Regions from separate parts of the Pseudarthrobacter sp. R1 genome, predicted to be linked through region 2. Evidence: riboswitches for the same ligand, from Rfam matches in the RefSeq annotation. Region 2 holds a riboswitch; the other holds the start of a gene.
What was found. Region 2 has a riboswitch for glycine ahead of gcvP (aminomethyl-transferring glycine dehydrogenase). Riboswitches for the same ligand answer to the same signal wherever they lie in the genome.
Positions count from the first base shown of each region.

Region 1 (7,235 bases), on a different contig from region 2:
ATGGAGATCATGGCCTCAATGAAGCGGTCGATCTCGCCAAGGTCCTCGGATTCCGTGGGTTCCACCATCAGGGTGCCCGCAACGGGGAACGCCAGGGTGGGGGCGTGGAAGCCGTAGTCGATGAGGCGCTTGGCCACATCCTCGGCGGTGACTCCGGTCTTGGCCGTGAGCTCGCGCAGGTCCAGGATGCACTCGTGCGCTACCAGCCCGCCTTCTCCGGTGTACAGGACCGGGAAGAAGTCGTTCAGGCGGGCCGCGATGTAGTTCGCAGCGAGCAAGGCGGACTTGGTGGCCTCGGTGAGGCCCTGCCCGCCCATGAGCTTCACGTACGCCCAGGAGATGGGGAGCACGCCGGCGGAACCGTACTTTGAGGCGGAGATGGGGACATCGTTGCCTTCGGTCCAGGTGGCCGCATTGCCGGGCATAAAGGGCGCCAGGTGCGCCTTGGCAGCAACAGGGCCGACGCCGGGCCCTCCGCCGCCGTGCGGGATGCAGAACGTCTTGTGCAGGTTCAGGTGCGAGACGTCGCCGCCGAACTGGCCCGGCTGGGCCAACCCGACGAGGGCGTTGAGGTTGGCGCCGTCGATGTAGACCTGGCCGCCGGCGGCGTGGATGGCGTCGCAGACTTCGCGCACGTCGGCGTCATACACGCCGTGCGTTGACGGGTAGGTGATCATGATGCAGGACAGCGCGTCCTTGTTGGCCTCGATCTTGGCGTACAGGTCGGCGTGGTCGATGGTGCCGTCAGCGGCGGTAGCCACCACTACAACCTTCATGCCCGCGAGGACGGCGGAAGCGGCGTTGGTGCCGTGCGCCGACGCCGGGATCAGGCAGACATTGCGCTGCTGGTCCCCGCGCGAGTGGTGGTATCCGCGAATCGCCAGCAGGCCGGCGAGCTCGCCCTGGGAACCGGCGTTGGGCTGGATGGACACCTGGTCGTACCCGGTGATCTCGGTGAGCTGCGCTTCCAGGTCCCCGATCAGTTCGCGCCAGCCTTCGGTCTGGGAGTCCGGAGCAAAGGGGTGGATCGAGGCGAACTCGGGCCAGGAGATGGCTTCCATCTCGGCCGTGGCGTTCAGCTTCATGGTGCAGGAACCCAACGGGATCATGGTGCGGTCCAGCGCCAGGTCCCGGTCGCTGAGCTTGCGGATGTAGCGCAGCAGTTGGGTCTCTGAACGGTAGGTGTTGAACACCGGGTGCTGCAGGAAGTCGGAGGAGCGCTCGACGGCGGCATCCAGGCCGAACCCGTCCCCCACCTCAGCCAGCCCGGCACCAAAGGCGGCCAGGACGCCGTCGACAATGTCCGGTGTTGTCGTTTCATCGGTGGAGACGCCCACGGTATCCGCGTCGATGCTGCGCAGGTTGATTCCCCTGGCCTCTGCTGCGGCGATGATGCCCGCCGCCTTGCCGGGCACGGAGACCGTGACGGTGTCGAAGAAGCTGGTGTGCAGTACCTCAAGGCCGGCGGCCTTGAGCGAAGCGGCAAGGACCCTCGCGTGGCCGTGGGCGGAGTGCGCAATGGCCTTCAGCCCCTCGGGTCCGTGGTAGACGGCGTACATCGATGCGACGATCGCCAGCAGGGCCTGCGCCGTGCAGATGTTCGACGTGGCCTTTTCGCGGCGGATGTGCTGCTCGCGCGTCTGCAGGGCCAGCCGGTAGGCAGGAGTTCCCGCGGAGTCCTTCGAGACGCCCACCAGCCGGCCGGGCATTGAACGTTCAAGGCCCTTTTGGACTGCCATGTAGGCGGCGTGCGGGCCGCCGTAGAACAGCGGGACACCGAAGCGCTGTGCCGAGCCGACGGCGATGTCCGCGCCCTGCTCACCGGGAGGCGTAATGAGGGTCAACGCGAGCAGATCGGCCGCAACGGTTACCAGGGCGCCGCGCTCCTTGGCATCGGCGATCACGGCGCTGTGGTCAAACACCCGGCCGGAAGCCCCGGGTTGCTGCAGGACCACGCCGTTGATGGCGCCGTCGGGCAATCCCGTGGAGAGGTCCGCCACCTCAACCTCGAAGCCGAGTGCCTCGGCGCGGCCCTTCACGATGGCGATGGTCTGCGGCAGGCAGTCGGCGTCCAGCACCGTCTTGCCGTCGCGCACCTCTTTGTTTTTATTCGCGCGGCGCATCATCAGCACGGCCTCGGCCACGGCCGTGGCTTCATCCAGCAGGGAGGCGTTGGCGATGGGCAGGCCCACCAGGTCCTGGACCATGGTCTGGAAGTTCAGCAGCGCTTCCAGGCGGCCCTGGGAAATCTCCGGCTGGTACGGCGTGTACGCGGTGTACCAGGCCGGGCCCTCGAGGATATTGCGGCGGATCACCGGCGGCGTGACGGTGTCGTAGTAGCCCTGGCCAATCATCTGCACGGCGGTCTTGTTCTTGGCCGCCAGGCTGCGCAGTTCGGCGAGCGCCTCCACCTCGCTCAGTGCGCCCGCCAGCTCCAGCGCGGAGTCCTGGCGGATGTCCTTGGGGACGGCGGTATCCACCAGCGCGTCCACGGTGTCGTACCCCACGGCCTTGAGCATGGTGTCGACGTCGGCCTGCCGGCGTGCGCCGATGTGCCGGTCAACGAAGGTGGCAGCAGCCGGGGCGGCAACAGCCGGAGAGGCGGGGGCCGGAGATACAGTCACGGGGAACTCCATAGCTAAGGCGGCATCAGGGTACGCCGCATCGAATCGGGTTCCTCCCCGCTCTGTATTGGACCTGAGAGTTTCCGCGTTGCCGGCATCCGCTGGCCCCGCTTGCACCGTCGGTGAGCACAACAGTCCAGGTATCCGGCGAACCGGATGCCAGGCGGACAGCCTGCTACTTTCCAGAGTTGCCTCGCCGCGGCGGTACATGGGCCTGTGAGATTCCTGGGGAGGTATTGCTCCTACGGCGCCTGCTTGTACCTTCTGGCAGAACTCTCCCGCCGCAGATCAAAGGCTATTCATTTGGGTTTTCCTGGTGGCCGGTGACGGCCCACACATGCACTAATTCTCCTACGCCGCAGGCTCAGGAGCAAATACCGGCTAGCCTCTGAGCCTCTCGACGGCGGCCAGGAGTTCGTCGACCTGAGCCTGCCTGTCGCCGGCGTTTCCGGACGGCCCGCTTTCCCACATGGCGTTGAAGTACAACCCATCCCCCATGTACAGGACGGCCTTTGCCATCGCAGAGCCCACGTCCTTGCCGATCAGGTCCAGCCATTGCTGCTGGATGACTGCGAAGCGGCGGCGGGCATCCTCGTGGGCCACCTCGGCGAGTCGCGTCACGGCGACAAAAGAACGGTCCATCGGGGTATCGGACCAGAGGGATGACCGGATGAAGTAGGCCGCGGCCCCCTCCGGTGCAGCCGCCATGGCGGCGAGGTCTTCTCCTGCCAAGCGGTCCAACCGCTCCAAAGTGGCAGTGATCAGCGCTTCCTTGTTGGGGAAGTGGTACAGCAGGCCACCCTTGGAGACGCCGGCCCGTTTTGCCACCGCATCCAGCGTGGCGGCCCTCTCCCCCACGTCGATCAGGAGTTCTTCAAAGGCATCGAGGACTGCATCTCGCGCTACGGGTTTTCGGGGCATGCTTCCCATCATGCATCGCGGATAGAGGATTTCTTAACTATACCGTCTGGACGGTATAGTTACCTCATGACACCGTCCTCCGCCTCCCAGCAAGCCCTCACCCGCACTGCCCTGGACACCCCGGACCCCGCAAGGGGCACGTGGCGCGACTGGCTTGCGCTCGCACTGCTGATGTTCCCGGTCCTGCTCGTGGCCGTGGACAACACCGCCCTGACCTTCGCGCTGCCTGCGATCGCGGGAGCGCTGGGCACCTCGGGAGTGGAGCTGCTGTGGATTGTGGATGCCTATCCGTTGGTGCTGGCTGGATTGCTCGTGGCTATGGGGAGCCTGGGCGACCGGATTGGACGCCGGCGGCTCCTGATCATTGGCAGCATTGGCTTTGCAGCCGTATCGGCAGTAACAGCCTTCGCTCCCAGCGCCGGCTGGCTGATCGCCGGACGCGCGGCCCTGGGTTTCTTCGGCGCCATGCTGATGCCCTCCACACTGTCCCTGATCCGCAACATATTTGTGGATCCCAACCGCCGGCGGCTGGCGATTGCCATTTGGGCTGCAGGCTTTTCCGGCGGCGCCGCCCTGGGCCCGATTTTTGGCGGGTGGCTCGTTGAGCAGTTCTGGTGGGGAGCAGTACTCCTGGTGGCCGTGCCCATCATGCTGCCCCTGCTGGCCTTCGGACCCGCATTCATTCCGGAGTCCAAGGACCCAACACCTGGCCGGGTGGATGCGCCGAGCATCCTGCTCTCGCTGCTCACCATGGTTCCGGTGGTCTACGGCATCAAGGAATTCGCCACCGAGGGTGCCGGACCGCTGGCACTGGGCAGCCTGGCCTTCGGCCTCGCAATGGGTGCCACTTTTGTCCGGCGGCAACAGCGGCTGAAGAGCCCGCTGCTGGACATGTCCCTGTTCCGCAACCGGGTGTTCAGCATGGCCATCACGGCAAACGTCCTGGCCCTGTTCTCCTTCAACGGCTTCATCCTCTTCCTGGCCCAGCACCTGCAGCTCCTTGAGGGCATGTCCCCTTCCGCTGCGGGAATGGCAATGATTCCGGCGCTGGTGGCAACCGTTGTGGCGGGCCTTGCGGTGGTGCCGGTCGTGCGGAAGGTCCGGCCGGGTTTCGTCGTGGGCACCGGCCTGGCCATGAGCGCCGCAGGCTACAGCATGGTGACGTTCGGCAGCCATGCCGACGGGCCGGCACTGCTGCTCGCTGCCCTGCTGGTCCTGGCCCTGGGCGTCGGAACGGCCGAAACCATCTCCAATGACCTCATCCTCGGCAGCGTCCCGGCGGAAAAATCGGGGGCAGCCTCGGCGATCTCGGAGACAGGCTATGAGGTGGGCGCCCTGCTGGGAACTGCCGTCCTGGGCTCCATCCTGACCGCCTCCTACCAGCAGAACCTGCGGCTTCCCGCCGGGGCGGTCGAGGCCGCCGGCCAGGGCACTGCCCATGCCAGCGAAACCCTGGCCGGAGCCATGGAACTCGCAGCCGGGTTGCCGGCGCCCTTGGCGGAAGCCGTCCGCCAAGCCGCCGGCTCCGCGTTCGACTCCGGCGTGCACGTCACCGCGGCGATCGGGCTGGTGCTGATGGCGACGGCGGCAGTCCTGGCCGCCGTCGTGCTCCGGAGGGTGCCCAAGGCGCAGTAGGGGCGCAGGCTGCATAAGAGGCCCGCTCAGGCAGGCATAAAAACAGCGCCCGGCCCCGGACTTTCTGTCCGGGCCGGGCGCTGAAAGGCCGTACGTGGCGCCCTGCCGGCTAAGCGTCAGGCGCCGTGACGCTCGCCGTCGGCTTCATGGTTTCGGCGTTCACCATCCAGGCGAACTGCTCGAACTTGGCGATGAACTCGTGGAGCAGGTCAGCCGACGTGGGGTCTTCCTCGTCTACTTCATCATGGACCTTCCGCATGGTGCCGACGGCAGCTTCCAGGGCTGCGACGATCCGATCGATGGCATCCTTGGTGCTGATCAGGCCCTCAGGAAACGGAGCGAGACTGGTGGATTCGGCCACGGTGGAGCTGCGTCCGTCCGGGAGGGCATGCAGCGCGCGCATCCGCTCGGCGGTATCGTCGGCAAACTGGCGGGCGGCGTCGATGATTTCGTCCAGCTGCAGGTGCAGGTCGCGGAAGTTGGTTCCCACGATGTTCCAGTGGGCCTGCTTGCCCTGGAGGTGCAACTCGATCAGGTCCGTCAGCACAGCCTGCAGGTTGTTGGTCAGTGTCGGTGAAGCTTTCATGCGTCCTCCTCGATTGGTCCAGTAATCCCGACGCTACCAGCCCGGCAGCGGGCAGAGGACGGTACCTCCGGGAAATTTCTCAGTGAGCTTACTAATTCCTTTTTCCCGACATAAACGAACGCGATTCATATTTCCCCTTGCATCCGGAGCGATGGAACCGCATACTAAATGAACGTCATTCATTTAGTGACCGTCGTCTCACTGGAGTAGCAAACATGATTGAAATTTCCTGCCTCGACGCCCCCGCTTCCTTGGCCCGGACATCGCCGTCCAGCCGGAAGGCCCTGCGCGTTGGCGTGGTCCAGCACCGATGGCAAGCTGACAGCGCCGCTGTGGAGGCCGAACTCGACGAGGGCATCAGCCGGGCCGCTGCATTGGGAGCCTCGGTGGTTTTCCTGCCGGAGCTGACGCTCTCGCGCTATCCGGCGGACACGCGGCCGCACAACGAGCCAGGAGAGGGGGCAACCCGTTCCCGGCCCTCGGACATCGCCGAAGACCTGCTGACGGGGCCCACCTTCCGCTTCGCCGCAGACGCTGCCCGTCGTCACGGAGTATCGGTCCACGCGTCCCTGTACCAACGGGCCGAAGACCCGGACGGGCAGGACGACGGGCTGGGCCTGAACACGGCCATCCTGGTCTCGCCGGAGGGCGAACTCCTGGCGCGGACCCACAAGCTCCACATCCCCGTCACTGCCGGCTACTACGAGGACAAGTTCTTCCGCCAGGGCCCGGCAGCGGCTGACGCCTACGAAGTGCATGCCCCTGCCGAACTCGGCGGCGCCCGGCTGGGCATGCCCACCTGCTGGGACGAATGGTTTCCCGAAGTGGCCCGGCTGTACTCACTGGGCGGTGCCGAAATCCTGGTCTACCCCACGGCAATCGGTTCCGAACCGGACCACCCCGATTTTGACACCCAGCCGCTCTGGCAGCAGGTGATTGTAGGAAACGGCATCGCCAACGGGCTGTTTATGATCGCACCCAACCGCTGGGGCAGCGAAGGCACCCTGAACTTCTACGGTTCGTCCTTCATCTCCGACCCCTACGGCCGCATCCTCGCCCAGGCACCCCGCGACGCGTCCGCCGTCCTGGTAGCAGACCTGGACCTGGACCAGAGGAAGGACTGGCTGACCCTGTTCCCCTTCCTGGCAACGCGCCGTCCGGACACCTACGGCCGCCTCACCGAGCCCGTCCGCCCGAATGAATCCATCGGCGGCGAGCGCGGGTTCGCGGAGGTGTGCTCGTGACCGCCCCCGTCGCCCAGCAGGACGCGGCTGCCCTGGTGCAGGCCGAGTGGCGGATGCCCGCCGAAACAGCCCCGCAGGAGCGGCTCTGGATGGCGTTTCCCGCCGGCGGCTACACCCTTGGCGAGTCCGCTGAAGCTGCCCACGCAGCCAGGTCCACCTGGGCTGCAGTGGCGAACGCCGCCGTCGAATTCCAGCCCGTCACCATGGTGGTGGATCCCGACGACG
Region 1 is NZ_JAMKFI010000001.1:18,823-26,057, reverse strand. Features, by position in the region: gene gcvP (aminomethyl-transferring glycine dehydrogenase) at 1-2,636, opposite strand, end outside; glycine riboswitch at 2,817-2,915, opposite strand; gene M8J71_RS00110 (TetR/AcrR family transcriptional regulator) at 3,006-3,545, opposite strand; gene M8J71_RS00105 (MFS transporter) at 3,612-5,180, shown strand; gene M8J71_RS00100 (Dps family protein) at 5,290-5,766, opposite strand; gene M8J71_RS00095 (nitrilase-related carbon-nitrogen hydrolase) at 5,982-7,010, shown strand; gene M8J71_RS00090 (agmatine deiminase family protein) at 7,064-7,235, shown strand, end outside.
Region 1: another riboswitch for glycine. It lies ahead of gcvP (aminomethyl-transferring glycine dehydrogenase); the one in region 2 lies ahead of gcvP (aminomethyl-transferring glycine dehydrogenase).

Region 2 (7,235 bases):
CCATCAGCTTCACGTACGCCCACGAGATCGGCAGCACACCGGCCGAACCGAAGCGGGACGCTGAAATCGCAACCCCGTGCCCGTCCTCATGCGCAGCTTTGTTGGCGTCGCCCGGCATAAACGGTGCCAGGTGCGCCTTGGCAGCAACAGGTCCGACGCCGGGTCCGCCGCCGCCGTGCGGGATGCAGAACGTCTTGTGCAGGTTCAGGTGCGAAACGTCGCCGCCGAACTTGCCCGGCTGGGCCAAGCCCACCAAAGCATTGAGGTTCGCGCCGTCAACGTACACCTGGCCGCCTGCCGCGTGGATGGCATCACACACCTCGCGCACATCTGAGTCATACACGCCGTGCGTTGACGGGTAGGTGATCATGATGGCCGAGAGGACGTCCTTGTGGGCCTCGATCTTAGCTGCGAGGTCGGCGTGGTCGATGGTGCCGTCAGCGGCGGTGGCCACCACGACAACCTTCATCCCCGCGAGGACCGCGGAGGCGGCGTTGGTGCCGTGCGCCGAAGCGGGAATGAGGCAGACGTTGCGCTGCTGGTCCCCGCGCGAGTGGTGGTAGCCGCGGATCGCCAGCAGGCCGGCCAGCTCGCCCTGGGAACCGGCGTTGGGCTGGATGGACACCTGGTCGTAGCCCGTGATCTCTGCGAGATCAGCTTCCAGGCCGGCAATGAGTTCGCGCCAACCGGCTGTCTGCGAGTCCGGAGCGAACGGGTGGATCGAGGCGAACTCCGGCCAGGAAATGGCCTCCATCTCGGCCGTGGCGTTCAGCTTCATGGTGCACGAACCCAACGGGATCATGGTGCGGTCCAGCGCCAGGTCCCGGTCGGAGAGGCGGCGGATGTAGCGCAGCAGCTGGGTCTCAGAGCGGTGGGTGTTGAACACCGGGTGCTGCAGGTAGGTGGAGGTGCGCAGCACCGACGCGGGCAGCTCAAACCCGGCAGCTTCCACAACGGGACCGGCGCCAAAGGCGACGACAACCGCGGAGAGGACCTCCGGCGTCGTGGTTTCATCGACTGACACGCCAACTGTGTCCGCATCGATGAGGCGCAGGTTGATGCCGTGTGCTTCGGCGGCGGTGATCACTTTGGCGGCCTTGCCGGGCACGCGGACGGTGAGGGTGTCGAGGAACGTGTCGGACACCAGTTCGCGGCCGGCGGTCTTCAGCGTGGCGGCCAGGGCGCGGGCGTTGGTGTGGACGGTTTCGGCGATTGCCTTCAGGCCGTCGGGGCCGTGGTAAACGGCGTAGAAGGACGAGACGATGGCGAGCAGCGCCTGCGCGGTGCAGATGTTGGAGGTGGCCTTCTCGCGGCGGATGTGCTGCTCGCGGGTCTGCAGGGCCAGGCGGTAGGCGGGGACACCGGCGTTGTCCTTGGAAACGCCCACGATCCGGCCGGGGAGGGTGCGCTCCATGCCCTGACGGACGGCCATGTAGGCGGCGTGCGGTCCCCCAAAGAACAACGGCACGCCAAAGCGCTGGGTGGAGCCGACGGCAATGTCCGCGCCCTGCTCGCCCGGCGGGGTGATGAGGGTGAGGGCCAGGAGGTCGGCGGCGACGGTGACCAGGGCCCCGCGGTCCTTGGCCTCGGCGATGACGGCGGACTGGTCCCACACCCGGCCGGAGACGCCGGGCTGCTGGAGAACGACGCCGTTGATGTCGCCGTCGGGCAGTCCGTTGGTGAGGTCGGCGATCTCCACCTCGAAGCCGAGGGCTTCGGCGCGGCCCAGCACGATGGCGATGGTCTGCGGGAGGAGGTCGGCGTCCAGGACGGTCTTGCCGTCCTTGACCGTCTTGGACTTGTTTGCGCGGCGCATCAGCAGCACGGCTTCGGCGACGGCGGTGGCCTCGTCCAGTAGGGAGGCGTTGGCCACCGGGAGCGCGGTGAGGTCCTGGACCATGGTCTGGAAGTTCAGCAGTGCTTCGAGCCGGCCTTGGGAGATTTCCGGCTGGTACGGGGTGTACGCGGTGTACCAGGCGGGGGCTTCGAGGATGTTGCGGCGGATCACCGGCGGGGTCACGGTGTCGTAGTAGCCCTGGCCGATCATCTGCACGGCCGTCTTGTTTTTGCCGGCAAGCTTGCGGAGTTCGGCGAGGACCTGGACTTCGCTCAGTGCGCTCTCAAGGGTGAGGGGCTTGTCCTGGCGGATGGAATCGGGGACCGCGCTGTCGACGAGGCCATCGAGGCTGTCGTAGCCGACGGCCTTGAGCATCGTGTCGATGTCGGACTGGCGGCGCGCGCCGATATGGCGATCTGCGAAGGTGGTTGGGGACGATTGAACCGTCATGAGAGGAACTCCATAATTCAGGTGGTGCCGAAGCACCACGTTGATTCGGGTTCCTCCCCGCTCTGTATTGGACCTGAGAGTTTTGCGTTGCTTTGCTGTTCAGCAGAGCGCCACTTGCACCGTCGGTGAGCCCGGTTTCCCGGACTGCTTTCCAGAGTTGCCTTGCCGCGGCGGTACGTGGGCCTGAGAGATTCCTGGGGAGGATTTGCTCCTACGGCGCCTGCAGAACGTACCGGCAGGACTCTCCCGCCGCAGATCATAAGCACGTGCCACTGGTGGGTGACACGGCTCACACCATACCTGGTTGCGGGGCTGGATGCAAAACGGGGTTGCATTTTCAGGTGGGCTTACGACGGCGGGAGGTGCCGCCGTCGCCCTCTCACCGAAGCGCGGGTCAGGGGGTCCTGGGGCTGGCTTTGGTGCCGATCCGGTACCCGGCCCAGAATGCCAGGACGAGCAAACCGACGACGGCGATTGCCAGGCCGGCCTGCGTCCCTGGCGTAACGAACGCCAAGCCGCTTCCGCTGAAGGGCTCGTTGCTCAGCGGCGCGTAGGCGAACCAGCCAAAGCTGGCATTTTGGCTGTTGCTCCACGCGACGAAGCACCCCACCAGCACCACGGCGAGGGCCGCTACCGGCAGGACAGCTCCACGGAAGCGGGCAAGTCTCGGCGTTTTGTGTGCGTCAGGTGTGTTGTTTTCCCCCATGCAGGCGAGTCTAGTGGTGCTGTTGATAGTTACCCCGCCGCACCGGACAGACGACGGCCGCTGTAGCTAGGCTGGGCGGATGTTGACCATCGGCAGCACCGTCCTTGGCGTCAATGACGTCGCCCGCGCCACAGCTTTTTGGCATGCCGCCCTCGGCTACGTCCCCCGGGAGCCCGGGGATGAGACCTGGATAATCCTCGTGCCAGCGTCGGGACCGGGAGCGCAGCTGGCACTTATGCTGAGCGAGACGCCCGTGCAGGACCACCCTCGCATCCACCTGGATTTGTATGCGGACGACCAGGCAGCAGAGGTGGAGCGGCTGATCTCGCTCGGTGCCCGGAGCGTCGACTGGGACAGGTATCCGGAGGACTCCGACTTCGTGGTGCTCGCCGACCCTGACGGGAACCGCTTCTGCGTTATCGACCAAAGCCCGCGGTAGCACCGCCGTCGAACTTTGTGCCGGTGATTCACGTTCCGGCGCTGGAACCCGCCCTCCGGGAACAAGCGCGCACGCCATCGCGTTGGCATACCTACGAGCGGCATTCCCATGCGGCGGCACCCAACAGAATGGAACCACATGGTCAGGGCTATCTGGAACGGAAAAGTCATCGCCGAATCCACGGACACCGTGGTGGTGGAGGGCAACCATTACTTCCCGCGTGACGCAGTAAATGCGGGCTACCTCAGGGACAGTGACCTCTATTCGGTCTGCCCCTGGAAGGGCAAAGCCAGCTACCACTCGCTGGAAGTGGACGGAAAGCTGAACGTGGACGCGGCCTGGTACTACCCGGAGCCCAAGGCACGCGCCAAACAGATCGAGGACCGCATCGCCTTCTGGCGCGGCGTGACCATCGAGGCGTAGCAGCGGAAAGCAACGGGCGACGGCGGGACTTCCCGCCGCCGCCCGTTGCTTTTGCCAGGGCCCACCATCGCGCCCTCGGCCTGCAATCCCGGCTACGCCGCCAGCGGAAGATCGAACAGTTGCTCGGCGAGCCGGATGAGGTGGCGGGGAGCGTCGGTCTCTTCGCCGGGGTTTGTGTGGCCCAGGAACATGGCGGTTCCGTGGATGGTTTCGTCGAGATCGATGCCTGCTTCACGGATGAGGACTTCGGCCCGGAGGTTCTCGGCGTACCTGATTCCCTCGCTGTCCAGGTAGGCATGCCAGTCAGTGCTGGCAATACGCCCTACTTCCCCTGCAGCCACCCGCTGTAGTGCTGCAAGGTCCAGCTCCACGGTTTTGATGTGGACCGGATGAACGAGGCGGGCAGGGACCACTAGGGCATTGACGGAAGTGTTCATGGTGTTGTCCTTGTAGCTGAAAAACGAGGTTTAGGCGCCGCTGGTGAATGGCGAAAGCGAAATGGCGCAGGCGGGATGGCGCGGGCAGCCGACCGGGCTAGGAGTCCCGTTTCGGCTGCCCGCTGGCTTGATCAGCGCTGGTTTTTGCGCGGCTTTACGAAGTTAATTTCACTGGTTTCGTTTTTAGCTCTTTTGTCGGCTCTTTTTTCGAGGATCGACTTGCCGGCTTTTTTAGCGGCGCCGCTTTTCGGGGATTTTCCGGACATCGGAATCACGCCTTTCTGTGCTTTGCGTTACCCGATACCATACCTACTTTTATTTTTTATGCCAGTCCTTGAAAAACCTGTTCCAGCGGGCGTCCCGCAGCCCCGACGCGGGGCCAGGGAGTGTGACGAGTACGGTTATCTCCTTTTGCACTTCATGACAGAAGATTCGCTCTTAGTCTTTTCCTGTCAACGGTCGCAACTAAAGCCGGAAATGCACTGAATTTGCATCGTCCTTTTCTGCTGCCCTAAGAAATTCGCGACTCCAAGCGGCTTTAGGACGTTTGGTCCTATCCTGGCGAGAATTAGGTAGAAGGCAGCCCCGGGATCATCATCGGCCAGAGTTCCGTGGGGTCAAAGATTTGCCGCTTCTTCCTCAGCCAGCCTGACCATGCGAAGCTCGTCCTCGATCGCGCGCGACGGCCAATAGTCTTTCGACAGCTCACTTGCCCGGATTCTGTCTGCCTCCGGGAAGAGCTTCGGGAGCAGTCCGGACGCCTGAAGCAGTGCGATCAGCACGATGATCCTGGCATCGGGTGCCTTGGGAACGGGTTTGGCGCCGGGCGGGTTGGGGCCAGGCTCCGTGGCGCCAGGCCTCCCGCCATCCGTGGTCCCCGCACCGGGTGCCCCGGTTGCCGTGGTATCCGGCACCTCGAGGTTGGACGGTGCGCCGTTGAGCGCGGCCTGGACCCTTTTCAGCAGCGCCGCCTCGGGCGCATGGTCCTTCTCCGGGAACCGCACGGCCCGGAACCGGCCCAGGTGCTTTTCCCCGACATGCTCCACGATGCCCAGTGACACCAGCCCGTCGTAAACGCGCAGCACTTCGGCGCGGCTTTCCAGCACCGAGACCCACCACTTGGGAGTGTGGGGCCGGGATTTGCTGCGGATGAGTTCCAGCTCGTGCTGGTAGTCCGTTACCGGGGCCGTGCCAGTGGCCCTGACGCGCTTCCCCTGCAACTCGATCGCGCCGAGCAGGTCCAACTCGGCCAAAATCGCCCCTGCCACCGTTGTCCTAAGTGCGAACAGCGGCACTTCAGGTTTACCGTTCTCGTCATTTGTGGCCAAAAGCAGGAAAGCTTGGGGAAGGCTCAGCTCCACAGATCTAGGTGTTTCAGCATCCATAGCATCATGGTGGACCGGTTGGGCAGCCACCACAATGGGGATTTGCAGGCGGGGGCCCTAACTTTCAGCGCCCGGCTGCCCCGCCGGGCTGATGACAGTGCCTCCAATACGACAGCGCGCGGGCCGAGGAACCCCCGGTTAGCCTATCCGGGCAGGACTACCGTCGTCTCGATTTCGATGAGCAAGCCGTCCATTGCGAGGCCTGTGACGCCCACGATCGTCTGGGCAGGATGATCTGACGACCCCTGAACTTCCTCGATAGCTGCCGTGATCGTTTCGTACTGCGTGGGCTGCAGGGTGTAGATGGTTCGTCGATAGACGTCCTCCCACGAAGCCCCGATGCTGTCCAGGGCTGTCTTGATGTTGCGCATGGCGGCCTTGGTCTGCTCACCAAGGTCGTCGCCGCCGACGAGGGCGAAGTTGGCATCAAGCGCGACCTGGCCCGATAGAAACACCAGTCCTGCGGCAGGAGCGGTGACAACGTGCGTGAATCCGGGCGCCGCATGAAGCTCTTTGGGGTTCAATAATTTTCGGTCTGACATTGGAAACCCTTCTTTCCATCTGGGTAGTGCACACTGTTTGCCGAGCCCTGGTGATCTCAGCCAACATCACCGCGTAAAGGTCCCAAGTCCGGTTCTGTTGTAGAAGTCCAGGGTGACGCTTGGTGAGGAGCCGCCGATTGCCGCTGCAAAAATCGCACCGGCCAGGCCGTTGCCGTTCTCTCCGATCGATTCAAAGCTAAACGTATCGCCGTCAAAATGGGTGAGCGGGAAAGTGGTGGGGCTGCCGGCCGGCCCCATTCTCATGGCCAGCTTCCCGCCCTCTTCGAAGACCAGCAAGGGGCCGTAGTAGGAGTTGTCATAGGTGCCTGAATAGGCCCTGTTTGGCTTGGCGGGCGAGGGGTTGGCGGGAACCTTGGTGTAGTCCACCTCAGGCTTGCCGGCCTCGTCCTGTTGCTTGAAGATGCCAGAGATAAAGGTCAGCCAGTCGACGGTGGGCCGCCCGTGCTGGGCCGTATCCATAAAGTCGGCGTTGATTGCTTCAGGAATCCCTTGCGGGCGGCCGTTGGTCAGGGCCACAATGGCCAGTTGTTCGCCGGGGAGCATCGACACAGCGGTGGCTGCGCCGAGGTTGAATGCCCCTGAGTGTCCCAGCTGGACGCGGGCCTGGTCATCGTAGGAAACGTTCCAGCCCAGCCCGTAGAAGCGGGAACGGGCAGCAGGAGCCGACGCCGGACCGGAGAAGGCATGGGGAACGTGGGTTGTTTGGAGGGCAGCGGAATCAATAACCGGCTTGCCTTCGTAGGTGCCGTTGCCCAGCTGCAGCCGGAGCCACTGGGCGAGGTCCCGCACGGATGAACTCGCGCCCCCGGCGGGAGCCTCGGCGTCAGGGGCGCGGCGGTATTTCGCTGCCCACTCCTTGTTCCCAAGCGGCACATGGAGCCTGGCCTTGTTTTTGGTTTCCTCAAAGTCCGAGAGCCGGTAGCTCGATGCGGACATGCCCAGTTGGCGGAACAGGATCTCCTCGGCCAGATCCTCCCAGGTTGTCTTCATCGCGT
Region 2 is NZ_JAMKFI010000006.1:25,372-32,606, forward strand. Features, by position in the region: gene gcvP (aminomethyl-transferring glycine dehydrogenase) at 1-2,287, opposite strand, end outside; glycine riboswitch at 2,340-2,447, opposite strand; glycine riboswitch at 2,449-2,546, opposite strand; gene M8J71_RS06210 (hypothetical protein) at 2,682-2,993, opposite strand; gene M8J71_RS06215 (VOC family protein) at 3,073-3,432, shown strand; gene M8J71_RS06220 (DUF427 domain-containing protein) at 3,571-3,855, shown strand; gene M8J71_RS06225 (hypothetical protein) at 3,948-4,292, opposite strand; gene M8J71_RS06230 (hypothetical protein) at 4,424-4,558, opposite strand; gene M8J71_RS06235 (GOLPH3/VPS74 family protein) at 4,910-5,677, opposite strand; gene M8J71_RS06240 (RidA family protein) at 5,821-6,219, opposite strand; gene M8J71_RS06245 (serine hydrolase) at 6,286-7,235, opposite strand, start outside.